Regions from separate parts of the Aquamicrobium lusatiense genome, predicted to be linked through region 4. Evidence: riboswitches for the same ligand, from Rfam matches in the RefSeq annotation. Region 4 holds a riboswitch; each other region holds the start of a gene.
What was found. A riboswitch is a leader RNA that binds a small molecule or an ion and turns the genes downstream of it on or off. The one in region 4 is predicted to bind cobalamin.
Positions count from the first base shown of each region.

Region 1: another riboswitch for cobalamin. It lies ahead of HNR59_RS20160 (ABC transporter substrate-binding protein); the one in region 4 lies ahead of metE (5-methyltetrahydropteroyltriglutamate--homocysteine S-methyltransferase).
Region 2: another riboswitch for cobalamin. It lies ahead of HNR59_RS08540 (CbtB-domain containing protein); the one in region 4 lies ahead of metE (5-methyltetrahydropteroyltriglutamate--homocysteine S-methyltransferase).
Region 3: another riboswitch for cobalamin. It lies ahead of HNR59_RS13275 (DUF1636 family protein); the one in region 4 lies ahead of metE (5-methyltetrahydropteroyltriglutamate--homocysteine S-methyltransferase).

Region 1 covers NZ_JACHEU010000008.1:39,103-44,995, reverse strand. The annotation lists gene HNR59_RS20165 (TonB-dependent receptor domain-containing protein) at 1-1,676, shown strand, start outside; cobalamin riboswitch at 1,965-2,167, shown strand; gene HNR59_RS20160 (ABC transporter substrate-binding protein) at 2,321-3,337, shown strand; gene HNR59_RS20155 (FecCD family ABC transporter permease) at 3,406-4,389, shown strand; gene HNR59_RS20150 (ABC transporter ATP-binding protein) at 4,386-5,150, shown strand; gene HNR59_RS20145 (pseudoazurin) at 5,163-5,600, shown strand; gene HNR59_RS20140 (class I SAM-dependent methyltransferase) at 5,597-5,893, shown strand, end outside.
Region 2 covers NZ_JACHEU010000001.1:1,784,609-1,790,501, reverse strand. The annotation lists gene HNR59_RS08550 (pyridoxal phosphate-dependent aminotransferase) at 34-1,146, shown strand; gene HNR59_RS08545 (histidine phosphatase family protein) at 1,156-1,707, opposite strand; adenosylcobalamin (AdoCbl) riboswitch at 1,777-1,858, shown strand; gene HNR59_RS08540 (CbtB-domain containing protein) at 1,906-2,115, shown strand; gene HNR59_RS08535 (CbtA family protein) at 2,128-2,862, shown strand; gene HNR59_RS08530 (hypothetical protein) at 2,866-3,498, shown strand; gene HNR59_RS08525 (TetR/AcrR family transcriptional regulator) at 3,594-4,235, shown strand; gene HNR59_RS08520 (isovaleryl-CoA dehydrogenase) at 4,204-5,367, shown strand; gene HNR59_RS08515 (carboxyl transferase domain-containing protein) at 5,369-5,893, shown strand, end outside.
Region 3 covers NZ_JACHEU010000001.1:2,765,875-2,771,767, forward strand. The annotation lists gene HNR59_RS13250 (NADH-quinone oxidoreductase subunit D) at 1-297, opposite strand, end outside; gene HNR59_RS13255 (NADH-quinone oxidoreductase subunit C) at 298-900, opposite strand; gene HNR59_RS13260 (NuoB/complex I 20 kDa subunit family protein) at 907-1,488, opposite strand; gene HNR59_RS13265 (NADH-quinone oxidoreductase subunit A) at 1,479-1,844, opposite strand; gene HNR59_RS13270 (winged helix-turn-helix domain-containing protein) at 2,161-3,363, shown strand; cobalamin riboswitch at 3,380-3,581, shown strand; gene HNR59_RS13275 (DUF1636 family protein) at 3,619-4,038, shown strand; gene cobW (cobalamin biosynthesis protein CobW) at 4,035-5,072, shown strand; gene cobN (cobaltochelatase subunit CobN) at 5,107-5,893, shown strand, end outside.
Region 4 covers NZ_JACHEU010000001.1:1,405,795-1,411,687, reverse strand. The annotation lists gene HNR59_RS06760 (FAD-binding oxidoreductase) at 1-244, shown strand, start outside; gene metE (5-methyltetrahydropteroyltriglutamate--homocysteine S-methyltransferase) at 387-2,714, opposite strand; cobalamin riboswitch at 2,809-3,019, opposite strand; gene HNR59_RS06750 (ABC transporter permease) at 3,095-4,354, opposite strand; gene HNR59_RS06745 (ABC transporter ATP-binding protein) at 4,369-5,034, opposite strand; gene HNR59_RS06740 (hypothetical protein) at 5,039-5,497, opposite strand; gene HNR59_RS06735 (alkaline phosphatase) at 5,567-5,893, opposite strand, start outside.

The sequences.
Region 1 (5,893 bases), on a different contig from region 4:
TCATCGAATCCGTCTCGGCCTTCAACAGCGTGGTCGCCAACGCCGATGTGAAGCCGGAGCGCTCCAGCAACTGGGAAGTCGGCACCAACCTGACCCGTGACGGTCTGCTGACCGGCGAAGACCGGGGCATGCTCAAGCTCGGCTACTTCAACTGGGGTGTGAAGGACTATATCGCACGGTCGGTCCGTAACGGCTCGGGGCCGCTGACGCTGAACATCGAGAACATCGACCGGGCGAAGTTCTCCGGCATCGAGCTTTCCGGCCGCTACGAGATCGGCGGTTTCACGGCCGATCTCTCGGCCAACTACTTCCTCAACGTCGAGTATTGCCGCACCGCCGGCACCTGCGAGAACAAATCGCTCTACGGCGACTATGCCACCAACCATGTGCAGCCGGAATATACGATCGACCTGACGCTGTCGCAGAAGCTGCTCGAAGATCAGCTTACGGTTGGCGGGCGCATTTCCCATGTCGGCCCCCGCGCCATCGGCCATGGCGACGTGACCGCGCAGGGCGCCAGCGAGTTCATCTCCCTTGTCGACTGGAAGCCCTACACGCTTGTCGATGTCTTCGCCGAATACAGGATCACCGAGGACCTGACCGCTGCGGTGCGCGTGGAGAACCTGTTCGACCGCTTCTATGTCGATCCGCTTGGCCTTGTTACGCAGCCGGGACCGGGCCGGACTTTCTATGCGAGCCTGACGGGATCCTTCGGTGGCGAGCAGAGTTTCCAGCCGTTCAGCAATCCGCTCGCCGGGTTGTCGGGCGGCCACGGCGCGGCGCGCGGTGGCGAAGCTGCGGCCATCGACTGGAGCGGGCTCTATGCCGGCGTGCATGCCGGCGGCGCCTTCGGCCGCACATGGGGCTCCACGACGACGCTCGACGGTTCCGACAGCACCATCGCTGCCCGGGAATCGGCGGATCTCAAGCTCAACGGCGCCATGTTCGGCGTACAGGCCGGCTACAACTGGCAGCTCGACAACGGGGTTGTGTTCGGTCTGGAGGGAGACTGGAGCAAGACCTACAACATCACCGGATCGAAGAAGGTTCTGTCCACCGATCCCGTTCTGGCGGCCAAGGGCCATGCCGATGCCTATACGAGCTACGACATCGACTGGATGGCCAGCCTGCGCCCGAAGATCGGCTACGCTTTCAGCAACCGCTTCATGGCCTATGCCTCGGGTGGACTGGCGCTCGCCCGCGAAACACAGTGGCGCGACCAGTACATTTCCGACCAGGCCGATGAAACCCTCCCCAACGGTACGCAAACGACCGTTTTCTCCGTCGAGAAGGCCGCCGCCACACGCGCCGGCTTTACCATCGGCGGCGGTCTCGAATATGCGCTGAACGACAACTGGTCGATCAAGGCCGACTATACCTACAGCCGCTTCGGCAAGAAAGATTTCAGGTTCAGAAATGCCCGTGCCGGCACAGGCAAGGATTATACTACCTCGACGACCACCGTCGTCGGATATGAAACGGTCGACCCTTCGCAGGACCCCAGCATGGCATGGCTGTGCGACATGGATCCGAGCTTCTGCACGCCCTATGAAAAGCCCATCTATGAGACGACGACCACCAACCATCCGGGCAGTTCGAGCACCGTGAACGGCCGCAATGCCTCAAACGCTCTCGATTTCCACATGATCAAGGTCGGGCTGAACTACAGGTTCTGAGATCAGCAGATCACGAAACAGCACCTGAAGGGCTTTACCGCAGCGGGAGGCGCCCAAATCGGGCGTCTCCGTGCCGGACGTGCCACCCACGGCAAGATCGGCAGGGTGCTCGCACAGGCCGGCGAGCGTCAGAGCCTCTCTCCCTGCAACAACTGCATCCGGCAGCTCTTTCAGCCTCATCATGGGTCAAGGCAGGAGCGGGCTTGCAAGCTGTGATCTTCCCCCGACAGGGGCCGCAAAAGGCTCTGGGGAAGGCGCGACGAATAGCTTGAAAAGCCTGACGCACATGCGATACGAGCAGGTGTCGGTTTCCGCAAGGAACGAAGAGGGAATTCGCCGTAGGCTTCAAAAAGGCCTGCGAAACGAAACTGCCCCCGCAACTGTAGGCGGTTGAGTCCTCTCCCCGAAATGCCACTGGGCTTCGGCCCGGGAAGGTGGGGAAGGGACGGTGACCCGTCAGTCAGGAGACCTGCCGACAACTGGAACTGAATGTGCCGGGCGGGGTGCCCGGGAGAGGTTGTCGATGAAGCCGTCCCTGCCTGTACGGGCTCTATTGCGCATCCGTGGCGATGCGCGGCTTTCCATTGCCGTCCCGACCCGAAGCCTTCGGTCCCTGCCGCAAACCGATCGGAGAACTTCGCGTCATGACCTTCCCGCGTCTGGCACTTGCCGCCGCCAGCCTTGCGCTGCTCACGGCCCATGCGTCCGCTGAACCCACCAGATACCCGCTCACGCTGGAAAACTGCGGTGAGACGATCACCTTCGACAAGGCTCCAGCCACGAGCGTAACCGTCGGACAGGCCGCCACCGAGGCGCTCTATGCCCTTGGCCTGGGCGACAAGGTGACCGGCACCTCCGTCTGGTTCACCGACGTTCTGCCCGAGCACAAGGCGATCAACGACAAGGTCGAGCGCCTTGCCGACAACGACCCGAGCTTCGAAAGCGTCGTGGCGAAGAAGCCCGGCGTCGTTGCCGTCCAGTTCATCTGGCATGTCGGGCCGGAGGGCATCGTCGCCACCCGCGAGCAGTTCCACGAGGTCGGCATCCCGACCTATGTGATGCCTGCCGATTGCGTGGCCAAGGACAACTCGGTCGGCGTCGACGGCACCCGCACCGCCGCCTTCTCGACCGAAACCATCCATCAGGGCGTGCGCGAGCTTGCCGAAATCTTCGACGTGCAGGACAAGGGCGAGGAAGTCGTCGCCGATCTGGTCAAGCGCGAGCAGGATGCGGTCGAGCGCGCAAAAGCACTCGATCTCAAGGACGTGTCGGCCGTGTTCTGGTTCTCCAGCGCCGACATGAACATCGATCCCTATGTCGCCGGTCGCAAGGGCGGTCCGGCCTACATGCTGGACAAGCTCGGCATCCGCAACATCGTGGAATCGGATGAGGAATGGCCGGTCGTGGGCTGGGAAACCATCGCCAAGGCCAACCCGACGCTGATCGTGATCGCAAAAATGGATCGCCGCCGCTTCCCTGCCGACGACTTCGAGAAGAAGCTCGAATTCCTGAAGAGCGATCCGGTTGCCAGCCAGATGGATGCGGTGAAGAACAACCGCATCGTGGTGATGGACGCCCATGCCATGGACGCCACCATGCGCACGGTTTCCGGCATCGAGGTGCTGGCGGACGCGCTGGTCGAAAAGGGCATCGCCAGGTGACCATTACCACCGCAGGCCGGCCTTCCGTAGCGCGCCTGTGGTGGCGCTGGCCTGCGGGGCTCGTCGCCATGGCGGCGACGGTCTTTGCCGGCACCTGCATCGGGGAGACGCCCATTCCGCTCTCCATCGTGGTGCAGACGCTGGCCAACAAGGTTCTGGGTGCTGCCTATCCGCTCGATCCGATCGACATGGGCATCATCTGGAACTATCGCCTTCCGCGTGCGCTGGTGGCCGCATCCTGTGGCGCGGGGCTGGCGCTGTCCGGCCTCGTGCTGCAATCGCTGCTGCGCAATGCGCTGGCCGACCCCTATCTGCTCGGCATCTCCGCCGGTGCCTCGACGGGTGCGGTGACGGTGACGATTGCCGGCATCGGCGGCGGGGCGGTATCCATGTCGCTCGGCGCCTTCGCCGGTGCGGTCACCGCCTTCCTGCTGGTCGCCCTGCTGGCACGGGCGGCGGGCGGCGGCGTTTCCACGCGCGGCACAGGACAGATCATTCTGGCGGGCATCGCCGGCTCGCAACTCTTCAACGCACTGACCTCCTTCATCATCACCAAATCGGCCAATGCCGAACAGGCGCGCGGCATCATGTTCTGGCTGCTCGGCAATCTGAGCGGCGTGCGCTGGCCGGATGTAACGCTGGCCGTACCCATCGCCCTGACCGGGCTGATTGCCTGCGTCTGGCATGCGCGCGCGCTCGATGCCTTCGCCTTCGGCGCCGACTCCGCAGCCTCGCTGGGCATTGCCGTGCGCAGGGTGCAGGTCGTGCTGATCGGGTTGACCGCGCTGGTCACTGCCGTCATGGTTTCCATCGTCGGCTCCATCGGCTTCGTCGGGCTGGTCATCCCGCATGCCGCGCGTTTCGTCGTCGGCGTACGCCATGGGCGCCTGGTGCCGGCGACGGCACTGACGGGCGCAGCCTTCCTCATCGCGGCTGACGTGCTTTCGCGCACCATGATCCCCGGTCAGGTGCTGCCGATCGGCGTCATCACGGCTTTGGTCGGCGCGCCGGCCTTCGCCCTGATCCTGCTCAGGGGACGCCGCCGGCCATGATCCTTGAAGCAAGCAATCTCGGCTGGAGCGTGCGCCGTCTCCGGATCGTGCAGGGCGTGGATCTTTCCGTGCGCGAGGGCGAGACGTTTGGACTGGTCGGTCCCAACGGTTCGGGCAAATCGACCCTGCTGCGCCTGCTTGCCGGAATTCTGAAGCCGACAACGGGCAAAGTCGCCGTGGAAGGGCAGCCGCTTTCCGGTCTGCCGCGCCGGCTCGCGGCCCAAAAGATCGCCTATCTCGAACAGCAGGCGGATACCGGCGAGGCGATCACCGTGCGCGATGCGGTGGAGATTGGCCGCACGCCCTGGCTGACGCCCCTGCAACCGTGGTCGGACGAGGACGACCGTATCGTTGCCGGGGCACTGGCCGATGCGGATCTGCACGGATTTGAAAGCCGCTTCTGGGCCACGCTTTCCGGCGGCGAGAAGCAGCGCGTGCATCTGGCGCGCGCCCTTGCCCAGCGCCCGCGCATCCTGCTGCTCGACGAGCCCACCAATCATCTCGACGTGCGCCACCAGCTTTCCATGCTGGACCTTGTGGCCGCCCTGCCGGTGACATCGATCATCGCGCTGCACGATCTCAATCAGGCGCTGGCCTGCGACCGCGTCGGCGTCATGGCTGGCGGGCGGCTGGTGGCGCTGGGGCCACCGCAGGAGGTTCTGAGCGTCGACCGCATCGCCGAGGTATTCGGCGTGCGCGCCAGCATCGTCGTCGATCCTGCCGACGGCGCCCGCATTTTCCGCCTCGACCATCTCCGCTGAAAGGTATTCCATATGCGTCTCGTTTCCGCCCTGATGCTTGCCTCGCTCGTCATCTCCGCACCGGCTTTCGCCGAAATGCACGAGGTGAAAATGCTCAACCGCAACGCATCCGGCCCGATGGTCTATGAGCCTGATTTTCTGCAGATTGCTCCCGGCGACACGGTGAAATTCATAAAGACCACCAGCGGCCACAATGCCGCGACGGTCGAGGGCATGGTGCCGGAAGGGCATGAGGGCTTTCTCGGCAAGATCAACGAGGAGATCGAGGTCAAGCTGGACGAGAAGGGCTTCTACGGCATCAAATGCTCGCCGCATTACGGCATGGGCATGGTGATGGTCATCCGCGTCGGCGATTCCGATCTGCCGGCCGCGTTCCCGGCCGCCGACGTGCCTGAGCGCGCGAAGAAGCGTTTTGTCGAAATCCTGGAACGCAACGGATACGGAAAATGACCGCGCCGTCGCCCCACGGCGACAATTTCGACCTGAAGGAAGAAATCCGCTCCTACTGGTCGAAGCGCGCGCAGACCTTCGACCTCGCCTTCGGCCATTTCATCGCGCCGGGACCGGAGGCGCGTGCGTGGCAAAAGCCGATACGCGACACGCTGGGTGAGAAGGCGCTGCGCGTGCTGGAGCTTGCCTGCGGCACGGGCGAGGTGACGCGGCTCATCCACGATCTCGGCCACGACGTCACCGCGCTCGACTTCTCCGAGGCGATGCTGGAAGTGGCGCGCGCCAAGCACGAG
Region 2 (5,893 bases), 380 kb from region 4:
TTCGGCCGCAACCGTTTTGACGACTGGATCGCCATGCCCATCTATCCGCCGTTCACGCCCATTATCTCAGCCCTGCCCTCGACCGTTCCGTTCGTGGGGCCGGAAGCGCAGGAGCGCGCAGGCGGCCAGAAATTCCGTGCCCGGATCGGCGCCAATGAAAGCAGCTTCGGTCCCTCCCCTAGCGTCATCGCCAGTATGACCGAGGCCGCGCCCGACATGTGGATGTATTGCGATCCGGACAATCACGACGTCAAAGTCGCGGTCGCAGCCCATCATGGCGTGAAACCTGAGAACATCGTGATCGGGGAAGGCATAGACGGGCTGCTGGGGCTGATCGCACGCATGTATGTGGGCGCGGGCGAACCGGTGGTGACGTCGCTTGGCGCCTATCCCACGTTCAATTTCCATATTGCCAGCGTCGGCGGCAGGCTGGTGCCGGTGCCATACAAGAATGACCGCGAAGATCTTGACGGGTTGCTGGAAGCGGTGCGCCGGGAAAATTCCCGGCTGGTCTATCTCTCCAATCCCGACAATCCGATGGGAAGCTGGTGGGATGCCGACGAGATAAACCGCTTTGTCGAAGCCCTGCCCGAAACCACCATGTTCATTCTCGACGAGGCCTACTGCGAGCTGGCGCCGGCTTCCGCCCTGCCGGCAATCGATGTTTCGTGCCCTAACGTGGTGCGCATGCGCACCTTCTCCAAGGCTTACGGGCTTGCAGGCATTCGCTGCGGGTATGCCATCGGAGAAGAGGCGGTTATCGCCGCCTTCGAGAAGATCCGTAATCACTATGGCGTCAGCCGCATGGCGCAGATCGCGGGCGAGGCCGCGATCAAGGATCAGGCATGGCTGGCAGAGGTGGTGCGCAAGGTGGAAGCCGGACGGCAGCGCATCGCCGCGATCGCTGCGGAAAATGGGCTCGACGCCCTGCCCTCCGCCACCAATTTCGTGGCCGTGGACTGCGGCAGGGACGGCGCTTTTGCGCTGAAGGTGCTCCAGAACCTGCTGGCGCGTGAGGTGTTCATCCGCAAGCCGATGGTGGCCGGGCTTGATCGCTGTGTCCGCATCAGCGTCGGGCTCGACCACGAGCTCGATATTCTGGCTGAGGAACTGCCGAAAGCACTGGCCGCCGCTCGCGCGGGATAGGCTGGCTGTTCATCGGGAGACCATACGCAGAGCCCAGCGACGGCCATCGCTGGTGAAGTGGGTCAGGCTGAGAGGCTGAACATCTACTGCCCGGAAAGCCTGCGATGGCGCGCCAAGCACTTCGCAGACGGCAGCACGAATGACTGCGGGGTGCGTGATTGCAAGCGTATGCCCCGAAAGGCCGAGGTTTTCCTTCAGAAAAGCCGCGATACGCCGGCGCAGATCGTTCAGCGTTTCGCCGCCGTGCGGTGCAACATCCGGGTCGGACATCCATGCGGCAAGTTCCGCCGGATCGAGCTCGGCAAGCCTGCGGCCGGCCCACAAGCCGAAATTCTGGTCGGCCAGCGCCGCGACAGGCTCCCCCTTCAGGCCCAGAGCATTCGCCGTTTCCAGAACCATGAGCTCCGGCCCGTGCCAGACACGATCCGCATCCGGGATTTGAGTGGCCAGCCTTTGCGCCTGAGAGAGCGATTTCTGCTCCAACGGTTCATCCCGATGAAAGGCATTGCGGCGCAAAGCGGCGGTCGCACCACAACAAATCAGGGTCAGGCGTCCTGTCATATTCTCTCGCGTCTCCCCTTCAGTTCAATTGACAGCCATACAGGACGGCGGGTAATTTCGGCAAAGGTTACGGATCCGGAAGCTGGTGAAAATCCAGCACGGTCGCGCCACTGTGACCGGCAGGAGTGCCGGAAGTCAGACCTTGGTTCGTCTCCCCAGCTTGCATGAACGGGACGCAGGATCCCAGGGAGAAGCACGATGTCCGACATTACTTTTGCACCAGACGTGCGGCCGGTTCCTATTCCGGTTCGCGAAATCATGCCATGGGCCATTTTCGGCGGCCTGCTCATGATTCTGGGCATCTATTTCATCGGCGCGGAAGAAGGGGCAACGACCCTGTTCTCAAGCCTGAGCACGCATGAATTTGTTCATGACGCGCGTCACCTCCTCGGCTTCCCCTGCCACTGAAAGAACAGCGCCATGGTTGGAAATCTTCTGCTTCGCGGGATGCTGATCGGCGTCCTCGCTGGTCTCTTCGCATTCGGTTTTGCCCGCGTGTTCGGCGAACCTCACATCGACACCGCCATCGCTTATGAAGAAGCGGCGGCCGCAGCCTCCGGCGAACCGGCCGAGGAAGAGGAAGAGCTGGTCAGCCGCGAAACGCAGGCCGGACTTGGCCTGCTGACAGGTTCGGTCGTCTATGGCGCCGCCATCGGCGGGCTGTTCGCGCTGGTCTTCGCCTTCGTCTACGGGCGTGTCGTCACGCTCACGCCCCGCGCCACCGCCGGCCTGCTGGCGATCGCCGCCTTCATCGCCGTGGTGATTGCCCCAGCCATGAAATATCCGGCGACGCCGCCGGCCGTCGGCAATCCCGAAACGATCGGCGAGCGCACCGAGCTGTTCTTCGTCATGCTGATCGTCTCGATCATAGCGGCCGTGATCGCCGTTGCGCTGGCGCGGCGACTGTGGAGCCAGCTGGGCGGCTGGAATGCCGGCATCGTCGGAGGCCTCGCCTTCCTCGCCATCATCGCCATTGCCCAGTATGCGCTGCCGACGGTAAACGAGATTCCAGAAGGCTATTCGGCCGATCTGATCTGGCATTTCCGCACCTCCTCGCTCGGCATGCATGCGGTGCTGTGGACGGTGATCGGGCTCGGCTTCGGCGCGGTTGCCGAGCGTGCGCTGGCGACCCGCCAGCGCGGCCGGACGGCCTGAGATATGCAGGCGCGGCACGCTTCTCCTCTGGCGCGTGCCGCGCTTGTTCTTGCCCTTGCAGCGACGGGTTTTGCCAGCAGAGAGGCCGAAGCGCACCGGCGCTTCAACCCGGAAGAAATCAAGGGCATTCCGATCGCCAGCCTGTCGCACGGGCAGATGGCGGTGATCGCCGACTACCGCAGCGACATCATGAAACTGGCCGCGCAGGAGCGGCAGATGGACGACACCTTCGTGCGCCTGCTGAACTATGGCAACATCCAGTACACCTATTGCCTGTGGGGTCTGGTTCCCGGCACACTGGCCGACGAGGAAAGCCCCTTCAACGAATGCGCCCACGCCTATCTGTCGGCCGCGCGCGAACTACTTTCCCACATGCGTGAAACATCGGCCAACAAGGAGGCGGTCGAAGATCTCGTGTCGCGCATCGATGCGGACATGGTGCGCAAGGAATCCTCCTTCGTGCTATGCCAGTACAGCGCCGACACCTTCGATACGGCCAGCGTGGTTCGCCCCGTATGGAGCGATATTCCCAAACATTTGCCGAGCCTCGCCGCCTTTTCCGGGTTGGGGCTGGCCTTAGCCGCGGCAGGAATGGTGCTCGGCAAGGGACGCTCGCGGCCTGACAACCACAACTGAGTTCACAATCGACCTGCTATCCCCTGCTATTCATGATCTTGTCTGCCTCTTGAATTAATTGAACGTGCGTTTTATTAAAGGAGTGGAGGAACCCGATGGCACGCACTGCAGGATCGGATGGCGAGAGAACGGAAGCGGCGATCCGCGAGGCGGCCGTCGATCTGATCGCGCGCCATGGCTACGAGGCTGTATCCATGCGCCAGCTTGCGGCGCGGGTCGGCGTCCAGGCGGCGGCGCTCTACCGCTACTTTCCCACCAAGGAAGACCTGCTCTTCACCCTGATGCGCGAGCACATGGAGGCATTGCTCGGCGCATGGAGCGAGGCGCGCCCTGCCACCACGGACGCCACCACGCGCCTTGCCACCTTCGTCGCAAACCACATCGCCTTCCATATCGAACGGCGTTCGCAGACCCATATTTCCAACATGGAGCTGCGCAGCCTCTCACCCGAACGGCTGACCTTCATCCTGCGGCTGCGCACTTCTTACGAAAAAGAGCTGCGCGCCATCCTGCGCGACGGCGCGGAAGCCAGCGTCTTCGATTTGGACGACATCGGGCTCACCGCCATGGCGGTGATCCAGATGATCACCGGCGTCATCGTCTGGTTCCGGCCGGACGAGCGGCTTTCGGTGGAAGGGGTGACGCAGACCTATCTTTCCATGACAATGCGCCTTGTCGGGGCGACCACGAACCGGGAGACACAGCATGTACACGCAGGCACTCGACTTCGGGCTTGACGAAGACGTCGCGGCACTTCGCGACCTCGTTCACCGCTTCGCGCAGGAAAAGGTCGCGCCGCTGGCGGCGGAAATCGACCGTAGCAATGAATTCCCTGCCCATCTGTGGGGCGAAATGGGCGCGCTCGGCCTGCTCGGCATGACCGCCAACCCGGCCTTCGGCGGAACCGGCATGGGCTATCTGGCGCATGTGGTGGCGATGGAGGAGCTTTCGCGCGCCTCCGCCTCGGTCGCTCTCTCCTACGGCGCGCATTCGAACCTGTGCGTGAACCAGATCAATCGCTGGGGTACCGACGCCCAGAAGGAAAAGTACCTGCCGGCGCTGTGTTCGGGCGCTGCGGTCGGCGCGCTGGCCATGTCCGAGCCCGGTGCGGGCTCCGACGTGGTGTCGATGCGGCTGAGGGCCGAGAAGAAGAACGACCGCTTCGTGCTCAACGGCACCAAGATGTGGATCACCAACGGACCGGACGCCGACACGCTGGTGGTCTACGCCAAGACCGATCCGGAGCGGAAATCGCGCGGCATCACCGCCTTCCTGATCGAAAAGGGCTTTGCCGGTTTTTCGGTGGCGCAAAAGCTCGACAAGCTCGGCATGCGCGGCTCCAACACCGGCGAACTGGTGTTCGAAAATGTGGAAGTGCCCTTCGAGAACGTTCTTGGCGAGGAAGGCAGGGGCGTCGAGGTGCTGATGTCCGGCCTCGATTACGAGCGCACCGTGCTTTGCGGGGGACCGCTCGGCATCATGGCCGCCTGCCTCGACGTCGTGGTGCCCTATGTGCGCGAGCGAAAACAGTTCGACCGCCCGATCGGCGACTTCCAGCTAGTGCAGGGCAAGCTCGCCGACATGTACACAACGCTGAACGCCTGCCGGGCCTATGTCTATGCGGTGGCCTCTGCCTGCGACCGCGGCCAGACCACGCGCAAGGATGCGGCCGGCTGCATTCTCTACTCGGCCGAAAAGGCTACGCAGACGGCGCTCGACGCCATCCAGCTTCTTGGCGGCAACGGCTACATCAACGATTATCCGACGGGGCGGCTGCTGCGCGACGCCAAGCTCTACGAGATCGGCGCCGGCACGTCGGAAATCCGCCGCTGGCTGATCGGCCGCGAGATCATGAGCGAGGAGATCTGAGGTGGCGGTGCTTCGCTCGCAGATCTCCCCTTCTTCCGACACCTTCCGCGCCAATGACGAGCGTATGCGCGCATTGGTGGAGGACATTGCCGCCAAGGCCGAAACCGTGCAGCGGGGCGGCACGGAGGAGTCGCGCCAGCGCCATGTGAAGCGCGGCAAGCTTTTGCCGCGCGAGCGGCTGGCGCAACTGCTGGATGCCGGCTCGCCCTTCCTCGAAATCGGCCAGTTCGCCGCATGGGACATGTATGGCGGCGACATCGCCTCGGCCGGCATGATCGCGGGCGTCGGCCGCGTCGAAGGGCGCGAGGTGATGATCGTGGTCAACGACGCCACGGTCAAAGGCGGCACCTATTATCCGATGACCGTGAAGAAGCATCTTCGGGCGCAGGAGATCGCGCGGGAGAACAACCTGCCCTGCGTCTATCTGGTCGATTCCGGCGGCGCGAACCTGCCCAACCAGGACGAGGTTTTCCCGGACCGCGAGCACTTCGGCCGCATCTTCTATAACCAGGCCACCCTGTCGGCG
Region 3 (5,893 bases), 1.4 Mb from region 4:
GATGATCTGGCCGCGCTTCGGCACCTCGATGCCGAGCAGGCGCTCGGTGGCCAGTGCAAAGGCGTGCTCCTGATTCATAGGCGAGCAATAGTCGAGCCGGTCGAGATAGGGCACGGCCTGCAGATAGGTCTTCGCCTCCATCAGCTTCTCTGTGCCGCGATGCAGCAGACCGATATGCGGATCGACGCGATCGACCACCTCGCCGTCGAGCTCCAGCACGAGGCGCAGAACGCCGTGGGCCGCCGGATGCTGCGGGCCGAAGTTGATGTTGAAGTTGCGGACGGAGGTTTCAGCCATTTACTGCTTCACCTTTTCATCGCCGGGCAGCACATAATCCGTGCCTTCCCAGGGCGAGAGGAAGTCGAAATTGCGGAACTCCTGCTTCAGCTCCACCGGCTCGTAAACGACGCGCTTGGCCTCGTCGTCATAACGAACCTCGACAAAGCCGGTCAGCGGAAAATCCTTGCGCAGCGGATGCCCCTCGAAACCATAGTCGGTGAGGATGCGGCGCAGGTCCGGATGCCCGGAGAAGAGCACGCCGTACAGGTCGTAGGTCTCGCGCTCGAACCAGTCCGCGCCCGGCCACACTTCGGTGACGGAAGGCACGATGGTCTCCTCATTCGCATGAACCTTGACGCGAATGCGCAGATTGCGGCGCGGCGACAGCAGATGATAGTTCACATCGAAGCGGTTGGCGCGCGCCGGGTAATCCGCACCCGACACGTCGATGATCGACACGAACCCGCAGGATTCGTCATCGCGCAGGAAACGCGAAATCTTCACGATATCTGCCGGCGCAACGGTGATCGTCAGCTCGCCATAGGCAAGCTCGCTGTGCAGGACCTCAACACCACCCCTTGATGTGATGTGGGCGGCAAGCTCTGTGAGTGCTTCACTCATATTTCATCACCGCTCGATCGTACCGGTGCGCCGGATCTTCTTCTGCAGGAGAAGAATGCCGTAGAGCAGCGCCTCGGCCGTGGGTGGGCAGCCCGGCACATAGATGTCGACCGGCACGATGCGGTCGCAGCCGCGCACCACGGAATAGGAATAGTGATAGTAACCGCCGCCATTGGCACAGGAGCCCATGGAGATCACGTAGCGCGGCTCCGGCATCTGGTCGTAGACCTTGCGCAGCGCCGGAGCCATCTTGTTGGTGAGCGTGCCGGCCACGATCATGATGTCGGACTGGCGCGGCGAAGCGCGCGGCGCGATGCCGAAGCGCTCGCTGTCGTAGTGCGGCATGGCGCTATGGATCATCTCCACGGCGCAGCAGGCCAGACCGAAGGTCATGTACATCAGCGAGCCGGTGCGCGCCCACGTGATGAGCGCCTCGGTCGAGGTGACGAGAAAGCCCTTGTCGGCCAGCTCGTCGTTGATGCCGATGAAGAAAGGATCATCCGAACCGACCGGCTTTCCGGTACGCGGATCGAGGATACCCTTAGGCTGCGGCGCGACAAGCGTGCCGGAATCGCTGATCAATCCCATTCCAGCGCCCCTTTCTTCCACTCATATATGAAGCCGATGGTGAGAACGCCAAGGAACACCATCATCGACCAGAATCCGAGCATGCCGATATCGCCGAACGAAACCGCCCACGGGAACAGGAACGCGACCTCCAGATCGAAGATGATGAACAGGATCGACACCAGATAGAAGCGGATGTCGAACTTCATGCGCGCATCGTCGAACGAGTTGAAACCGCACTCATAGGCCGACAGCTTTTCAGGATCGGGGTCGCGATAGGCCACCAGGAAGGGGGCCACGATCAGCGCCAGTGCGATCACCAGTGCCACGCCGATAAAGATGACGATCGGCAGATACGAACTTAGCAACTCGTTCATGCTGCAACTTTCCGTTGGCGGCGGATCCGCCTGAGACTAGCGCAGCCGGCCCTGTTACGGAAGCGTGACAGATTTGCCCTGGAACCTCTTCGGCCCCATGCTGCAACGCGGCGAGGGTTAGCGCAGGCGGATGGCCGAAGCAAGTCAAACCTTGTTCAAAACGCTGCACTGCACACTATCTGCGACAAAACTGATCATCTTTGATTTCCTTCACTTTTTACTCCACTTTTAGTCCTGACAGTATTCCCGGGGTTTAGCTGGTAGCGTGCAGGAATCGGGCTGCTGTAAACCATGACTCCAGATAGGCTTGGATCATATGAAGGAAACCATTTCCCCTGCCCTTGCACGACGCATTGCGCTGGCCGCGCAGGGCTTCGGCGCGCCTCGCGCAAAAATTGCACCCGACCGCCGGCACGTCTCCCGTGTCGTTTCACGCACCGCGCTTTTCCAGATCGACTCGGTCAGCGCCGTGGTGCGGGCGCACTATATGCCGCTCTATTCGCGGCTTGGCCCCTACCCGCTTTCGCTGCTCGACGACGCGGCCCGTCCGGGAGCGAAGCGCCAGCTTTTCGAGTACTGGGCGCATGAGGCTTCGCTGCTGCCGCTGGAGACCTATCCGCTGCTGCGATGGCGCATGGAAAGGGCGGAGCGCGGCGAGGAGATGTATCGCGGACTGGCCAGGTTCGGCCGCGAGCGGGCGGATTTCATCGCGGAGATATTTCGCGAAGTTGAAACGCGCGGGCCCCTCGCAGCCTCCGACATGGACGGCCACAAGGGCTCCGGCGGCTGGTGGGGCTGGAGCGAAGCAAAGATGGCCTTCGAATGGCTGTTCTGGGCAGGAAGAATCACCACCGCCCACAGGCGCGGGTTTGAGCGGGTTTACGATCTGCCGGAACGCGTCCTGCCCCGGGCGGTCCTCGACCTGCCGGTTCTCTCTGCGGCAGATGCCCAGCGCGAATTGCTGCGCATATCCGCGCGCGCCCACGGCATCGCCACCGCCGCCTGCCTGCGCGATTACTTTCGACTTGCCGCGACGGAGACCGCTCCGCTCATCGCAGATCTTGTCGAGGAAGGGGAATTGATTCCCGTCACCGTCAAAGGATGGGGCAAGCAAGCCTATCTGCATCGCGACGCGCGCCTGCCGCGCAGGATCGAGGCCCGCACCCTGCTCGCCCCCTTCGACCCGCTGGTGTTCGAACGCGACCGCACCGAAAGCCTGTTCGGCTTCCGCTACCGCATCGAGATCTACACGCCGGCCGAAAAGCGGCAATATGGCTACTACGTCCTGCCGTTCCTGCTTGGCGACCGGATCGTGGCGCGCGTGGACCTGAAGGCGGACCGCCCCGCCGGCACTCTGCGCGTCCATGCCGCCTATGCCGAACCTGACGCGCCGCCTGAAACCGCCGCCGCACTTTGCGAAGAGCTGGACCAGATGCGCCAGTGGCTGCAGCTCGACCGCATGGAAATCACCCCGGCTGGCAGCCTCGGACCTGCGCTGGTCGCCATCGCCGCGCGTTGACAGTGCGACCCGCCCGAGCCTAAATCCCCGCGACGGTCTCCTCTTTCAAAGAAGGGGAGCTAAGAGGGAACGCGGTGAGGGATTTTTCCCGACTCCGCGGCTGTGCCCGCAACTGTAAGCGACGAGTCCTTGCCGGCAGCCACTGGGTGATCCCCGGGAAGGCGGCATCAGGGCGATGACCCGCAAGCCAGGAGACCTGCCGTCTGTACGAGAAAAGCCGCAAGCCTGGCGGGTTTCCCGGGCAAGGAGCGTATTTTGGACAGCAATCCCGCCGCCTGCGAAACCGGCCAGTCCGGCAACCGGACCAGCGGCACCACGATCATCGTCTGCATTTCCTGCCGCGACGCCAGCGGCTCGGATGCGCATCCGCGCGCCGGTGAGAAGCTGGCCGAGGACGCGCGCCGTGCCGCCGCCGGCCAGCCGGTCGAGGTGCGCACGGTGGAATGCCTCGGCAACTGCAAGCGCCGCCTCAGCGCCTCCATCCTGCACGATGGCGCATGGAGCTACGTCTTCGGCGACCTCGCCGAGGACAGCGGCGCCGATCTGGTGACCGGCGCGTGTCAGCTGGCCAACGCCGAAGACGGAAAAATTCCGTGGCGCGGCCGCCCCGACTCACTCAAGCGCGGCCTTGTCGCGCGCATTCCTCCCCTGACCCTTCTGAAGGACCAATCATGACCACAAACGCCACCCGCGTGCCCTGCACCGTCGTCACCGGCTTCCTCGGCGCCGGCAAGACCACGCTGATCCGCAACCTGCTCGAACAATCCGCAGGCAAGCGCCTCGCCCTCATCGTCAACGAGTTCGGCGATGTCGGCGTCGATGGCGAAATCCTGAAAGGCTGCGGCATCGACACCTGTCCCGAGGAAAACATCGTCGAACTGGCCAATGGCTGTATCTGCTGCACGGTTGCCGACGATTTCGTGCCGGCGCTCGACCAGATCCTGTCGCGCACGCCGAAGGTCGATCACATCCTGATCGAGACCTCTGGCCTCGCTTTGCCGAAGCCGCTGGTGCAGGCCTTCCAGTGGCCGACGGTGAAAAGCCGCGTCACCGTGGACGGCGTCATTGCCGTGGTCGATGGTCCGGCCCTTGCCGAGGGCAAGGTCGCCTCCGACATGGACGCGCTTGCCGCCCAGCGCGCAGAGGACGAGTCGCTCGACCATGACGACCCGATCGAAGAAGTCTTCGAGGATCAGGTGGCCTGCGCCGACCTCATCATCCTCTCCAAGAACGACCTGCTCGATGAAGCTGGTGCGGATCGCGCCCGCAGGATCGTCGATGCCCATATCGGACCGGCGGTGAAGGTGGTTCCGTCCGAGCACGGCAAGGTCGATCCCTCGATCCTGCTCGGCCTCGGCCTCGCCGTCGAGGACGACATCGAAAACCGCAAGTCGCATCATGATGGCGTCGGCGATCACGAGCACGACGATTTCGACACCTTTATCGTCGACATCGCTTCCGTCACCGATCCCGAGGACCTCGCCCACCGCATCGCCGCTGCAGCCGAGCAGCAGGACGTGCTGCGCGTCAAAGGTTTCGTGGACGTGGCGGGCAAGCCGATGCGCCTTCTGGTTCAGGCTGTTGGTCCGCGCGTCAATCATTATTATGATCGCGCCTGGACGGCGCAGGACGAGCGCCGTTCGCGGCTGGTGGTGATTGGCCTGAAAGGTCTCGACCAGCCGGCGATCGAAAAGATACTGGCGGGCTGAACACGGCAGGCGCGCCGCTCATCAGGATTGAACCATGCATATCCTGACCACCACCTCCGCCTCGCTCGATGACGTTATCGAGCCGGTCGACCTGCGCCAGACGCCGGGCGAGGTGGTGGCGCTGTCCTTCACCGACAGCGATCTGGCGGCGCTTGCATCCGCGTGGAAGGCGGAGGCGGATCGCCTGCCCTCCATGCGGCTGGCCGCGCTGCGCGACCTGCGCCATCCCATGTCCGTCGATCTGTGGGTGGACAGCGTCGCCAGCCACGCAAAGGTCATTCTGGTGCGGCTTCTGGGCGGCTATGACTGGTGGCGCTACGGCTGCGACCAGCTTGCCGCCATCGCCCGCGCCAAAGGCATCAGGCTGGCACTGCTGCCCGGCGAATGCCGCGACGAGGACGAGCGGCTGGCGCAGGCTTCCACCCTGCCGCGCGAGGAACTTTCCCTGTTGCTGGGCTATTTCCGCGAGGGCGGCCCGGCCAACATGCAGGCGCTGGTGCGGCGTCTCGCAAACCTTGCCGGCCATGAGGCCGAGGCCCCTGCTCCGGAACCCGTGCCGAGAGCCGGCTATTATGAGCCCGGATCGGGCGTGGTCGAGACACCGCAGATCGCGGACGAGAGCGCCGCACCCGCCGTGCCGATCCTCTTCTACCGCTCCATGCTGCTGGCGAACGACGTCGCCCCCATCGATGCGCTGACCGCCGAACTGCGCCTTACCGGCATCGCGGCGGTGCCAATCTTCGTCTCCAGCCTGAAAGACGCAGCCTCTCTCGGCTTCGTCGAGCAGGCAATCGCAGCTCTGCAACCGACGGCCATAGTTA
Region 4 (5,893 bases):
CAGCCTGTCGGAGGTAGACGGCGAATGCCTGCCCGGCCAGACCGTCCTGCAGGCGGCACGCGCCAGCGGCGTGCGCATTTCAGCCGCCTGCGAGTTCGGTCTGTGCGGCACCTGCAAGGTGAGGAAGATTTCCGGCCAGGTTGAGATGAACCACAATGGTGGCATCCTCGATGACGAAATCGCCGAAGGCTATATCCTCGCCTGTTGTTCAAGGCCGCTGGGCGAGCTGGAAATCGAAGCCTGACAACTCTGAAGTAGCCGGCCCGATGACAGTGGGCCGGGTCTGAGAATACGCGCCCGCAGCCGGCAAGTCCGGCGGCGGGCCTCCACAGCATCGATAATTCAGATCGTCCTTTGTGCGTCCGAGTGAACGCACGACGATCTCATCAGCTTGCCAGCGCCCGCAATTCGCGCGCCGCCGCCACCATGTTGACCAGCGCCGGCTTCACCTCTTCCCATTTGCGGGTCTTGAGGCCGCAGTCGGGGTTGATCCAGATCTGGCTGTCGGACAGGCGCTTGCGCGCCAGTTTGAGCAGGTCCGTCATCTCTCCCGTATGCGGAACGCGCGGGGAGTGAATGTCATACACGCCCGGCCCGATCTCGTTCGGATATTTGTAATTGCGGAAGGCATCGAGCAGCTCCATGCGCGAGCGCGAGGTCTCGATGGAGATCACGTCGGCATCCATCGCCGCGATAGCATCGATGATGTCGTTGAACTCCGAGTAGCACATATGGGTGTGGATCTGGGTCGCATCCTCCACGCCCGTCGATGCCAGCCGGAAGCTGCCGACCGCCCAGTCGAGATAGGTCTTCCAGTCCGCCCTGCGCAGCGGCAGGCCTTCGCGCAGCGCTGCCTCGTCGATCTGGATCATGACCGCGCCTGCCTTTTCAAGGTCGACCACCTCGTCGCGGATCGCCAGAGCGATCTGGCGGCAGCTTTGCGAGCGCGGAATGTCGTCGCGCACGAACGACCAGTTGAGAATGGTCACCGGGCCGGTGAGCATGCCCTTGACCGGCCTGTCGGTCAGCGACTGCGCATATTGCCACCAGCGCACCGTCATCGGTTCGGGGCGCGAGACATCGCCGTAGATGATGGGCGGACGGACATAGCGGGAGCCGTAGCTCTGCACCCAGCCGGCCTGCGTGAAGGCGAAACCGGCAAGCTGCTCGCCGAAATACTGCACCATGTCGTTGCGCTCGAACTCGCCATGGACCAGCACGTCGAGACCGATCTCCTCCTGCCAGCGGATCGCGGTTTCCGTCTCCCTGCGCAGGAAGGCTTCGTAGTCGGCAGCACTCAGTTCGCCCCTGACGTGGGCGGCGCGTGCCTTGCGCACCTCGGCCGTCTGCGGAAACGAGCCGATGGTGGTGGTGGGGAATTTCGGCAGATCGAGCTTGCCGGACTGCTTTTCACGCCGTTCGGCGAACGTGCTCTTGCGGCGTTCCATGGCCCCGGTGACGGCAGCAAGCCTGTCGCCCACCTTCCTGTCGTGCACGCGCGGAGATTTACGGCGCGAGGTAATGGCGTCGGCCGATGCCTGCAGGGCATCCGCAACCCCGGCGCGGCCCTCCGACACCGCATGCCCCAGCACGACCAGTTCGTCGAGCTTCTGCGTGGCGAAGGCGAGCCAGGATTTCAGCTCCGCGTCGAGCGCCGTTTCAAGCTCCAGATCGACCGGAACATGCAGCAGCGAGCAGGATGACGCGATCTCGATACGATCGAGCGGACGCGCCTCCACCACCGGCTTCAGATAGTCCAGTATGGCATTGAGATCGGCTCGCCAGACATTGCGGCCATCGATCACCCCGAGTGACAGCACTGTGTTGGAGGACAGTTTTGCCGCAACGGCCTCAATCTGCTCCGGCGCGCGGGCCAGATCGACATGAAGTCCCGACACGGGAAGCGAAGCGGCGAGGTCGCGATTGTCGCCAAGCGCGCCGAAATAGGTGGCGAGCATCAGGCTGAGCGCGGGGACCTCCGTGGCGAAATGATTGTAGGCGGTTTCGAGGGCGGCGCGTTCGCCGGCTTCGAGATCGAGAACCAGACAGGGCTCATCGATCTGCACCCAGTCCGCGCCGGCCGCGTGCAGGCGGTTCAGCAGGTCGGTATAGACCGGCAGAAGCTTGGGCAGCAGCGAGAGCAGATCGAACTCCTCGCCGCCGGACTTGGCAAGCCGGAGGAAGGTCACCGGCCCGAGCACGACCGGGCGCGTGTGGATGCCGAGCGCCTTTGCCTCAAGAAAATGATCGACCGGCTTGGTGGTGGCCAGCACGAATTCCTGATCAGGCGCCAGCTCGGGCACCATGTAATGATAGTTGGTGTCGAACCACTTGGTCATCTCCAGCGCCGAGGTGGAATGGACATGGCCGGGATGACCGCAGCCGGCATCCCCCTCACTGCCGCGCGCCATGGCGAAATAGGTGTCGAGCGGCACCTCGCCGCCGGTCCAGCCATAGCGCTGAGGGATCGCGCCGACCATGACGGCCGTGTCGAGCACATGGTCGTAGAGCGAGAAATCATTGGACGGAATGCGCGTGACGCCCTTTTCGGCCTGAAGGCGCCAGTTGTCTGCGCGCAGACGTCTGGCCGTCTCGAGCAGCGCCTCGGCGCTGTCCTTGCCCGACCAGTAGTTTTCAAGTGCGAACTTCAGTTCGCGGCGGCGGCCGATGCGCGGCACGCCGAGCGTTGCGACGGAAACTTTCGATTTGGCCATTCCATAAACCCCGATGGTTGGGGCGGATGCGCAAGGCAGCCGTCAACACCCGCACGATACGGGCATATCATGGCCTCCGGGACACCCCGCCCGTGGACGTGTTTTCGTCATGGCAGGTCTCCTGGCTCACGGGTCATCGCCTGCGTCCGTCTTCCCAGGGCTTTCACCCCAGTGACCTGAATGGACGCAAGGCTATCCGTCTACAGTTGCGGGGGCAGCGCCGGCTTTCCCATGGAAGGCACCGGCTTCCCTCTTAGCTTCGGGGCAAAAGTCCGCCCCGAAGAACCACGACGCCTTCAATCTCGGCGTTTCGACAAACGATGTCAATATCACATAAAGAAATGTTTATATCGTGATTTGCTTTACTGGCAATACTCTTGCTAGGCGCGCAATGCCTGCGCCGGGCTCTGGCGATAGGCGATCAGCGCGGGCAGCAAAGTTGCAATCGCACAGGCAAGCAACAGGCCGGCCAGCGTCCACAGATCAGCCGTCTGGAATTCGACCGGCATGGCGACACCGCTGCTTTTGGCCAGATGCGAGGAGATTGCCCGCACGATTGCATAGCCGATCGCGAAGCCGGCAATGACGCCTGCCGCGACGAGCATGAAGACCTCCAGCCAGACCATACCCATCACCACAGGCCGCGGCGCGCCGAAGGCCCGCAAGGCGCCGATCTGGCGCCGGCGCTGGAGAACGTGAACCGCCACCACCATGAGAATGGCGGCACCGACAAGCCCCTGCGCGCCCATGGCCACGAAGCCGAGCACGCGGCGGGCATCGCCGAGCGTTCCGTAAAGCCGGGTCAGCACCTCACCGGGAAAGACGGCGAGCGTCGTTTCGGTGCGGTATTGCTGGCGCAGATTGTAGGCATCGGCAATGCTCTTCGGCTTGACCAGAATGGCGGGCACGCCCGGATTGTCGGCGCTCAGCAACGCGGCCTCGTCAACCGGATCGCCCGCGAAGCCCGGCCCGTGGTCGTGCCCGTGATCGTGCGGAACGTGAGCTACGGCGGCCAGCCCTGCCGTCTCCGCCTCGTGATCGTGGTCGGCATGTGCGGCCCACACGGACTGGATCGGCACCAGTATGGCCCGGTCCCACGGCGTGCCGGTTGGCGCCATGCGGCCGACGACGCGGTATTCCACATGCGCATGCACCTCGCCCGCCTCACCCACGCTGCCATGGAAGGGGTGGAAGCTGTCGCCTATATCCCGCGTCACCTGGGAGCCGACGATGGCGTCGCCCAGATGGCTGAAGCCCTCGCCCCCGGCCAGTCCGCCCAGCATGGCAACGGCATCGCCGGTGGTGCCGACGATGGGATAGCCGCCCACAAAGTCGCCGAAACCCACCGGGATGGCGTTTTCAACGCGCGGATCGGCGCGCAGGGCCGACAATGTCGCCGGCGGCAGCAGTTGCAGCGGTGCTGGCTGGAGAAAGATGGACGACAGGATAAGCTGGGTTTCCGAACCGGCCGCGCCGACGACCAGATCGAAGGCCGCGGCGGCGCGGGCACTGCCAAGCCGCAATGCGCGCTCCTGCAAGGTAACGGACACGCCGAGCGCCGTCGCCAGCGCGATCAGCAAGGCGAGAATGAGCGCACCGATCCAGTTGCGGCGCAGGTCGGCAAGAATGAAATGAAACATCCGGTATCAGATCCTCATGCAGCCAGACGGCCGTTTTCGAGCCGCAGCGTGCGGCTCATGCGGCCGATCAGCCGCTCGTCATGGCTCGCCACGATCAGCGTGGAGCCCGCCTCTTCGGCCAAATCGACCAGCAGGCTGGCGACGGATGCGCCGGCTTCCGCGTCGAGGCTCGCGGTCGGCTCATCCGCCACGATCACGCCCGGACGGCCGACCAGAGCGCGCGCCACAGCCACGCGCTGCATCTGGCCGCGCGACATCGTGCCGACGAACTGATCGGGGCGCTGGATACCGACCCGCGCCAGCAGGTCGCGGGCCCGCGCCTGCATTCCGTCTGGCAGGCGCAGGTGCGACAGGCGCTGCGGCAAGAGCACATTGGCCTCGGCCGAAAGGCCGGGGAACAGATGGAAATCCTGCATGACGAGGCCGACATTGCGGGCCCGCCAGCGATCGCGCCCGCCTTCCGGCAGCGCGGCTATATCCTCGTCGTTCCAGACCACGCGGCCGGCTCCTGCCCGCTCCATGCCCGTCACGATGTTGATGAAGGTGGTCTTGCCCGACCCCGAAGGCCCCGCCAGAGCAACCATTTCCCCGGCTTCCAGCCGCAACCCGGCCAAATCGAGCGCTGGCACGGGAAGTCCCGGATAACGGACCTGAAGCCCTTCGATTGACAGAGCCTGCATCACTCTAAACCCTTCGGAAATCGGCGTTGACGATGCGCAGCAGGCTGACGAAACCCGTATCCGGATCGGTCCACGAGCCGACTTCGAGCTTGCCGGAGACCTCGATGGTGGCATTTGCCTGCTCGAAGGTCTGCGCCCGGTCCAGATAGACGACGATGATGTCGTCCGGCCAGTCCGCATCGGACGAGCAAAACGGACACAGCGCCATGGGAATTTCGGTGAGCACGAAGAAATTGGCTTCCGCCTTCAGGGGCGGCGCCATGAAGCCGCGCATGGCGACCGGCTTGCCTTCCAGAGCCTTCACTTTGTCGGAAAAGGTCAGGCCCAGCACGCTGACCTTGCCATAGAGTTCATTGAAGGAAATCGGGCTCGGTGCCGAACGGGCCGGCCTTGCCGAAAGGCAGAGCGCGGCGGCACCGATCATGGCGAGCGCCTGCCGGCGATCCGGGGCGGTGTAGATCATCGCAGCCTCCTTGACTGAACGGGTGCAGGCCCGGAGACGATCCGGGCCTGCTCTCTGTTGTTTCCGCAATTACTTCTTCTGTGCGGCTCCAAGGGCCAGAACGTCGGCCAGAACGCGGTAGACGTCGCTCTGCTCCATGTAGCCTTTGAAGTTCTCGGAGCCGGGGCCGGTGGCCTGCAGCACCACGTCGTCAACGGCGTGCACGCCGGTGTCGCCGTCACGCGGAATGTTGCCTTCCACGAACACCGCGCCGGGAACATCCTTGTAGGCTTCGTTGGCGATGTACTTCTTGTTCTCGTCCTGAATGGCCGGAACGAACGGACCGTCGAGCTTCGGACGGAAGGTTTCGTAGTGGTCCGGGCCGTTGTTGGCGGCCAGGAACAGGCGGCGCGAGAC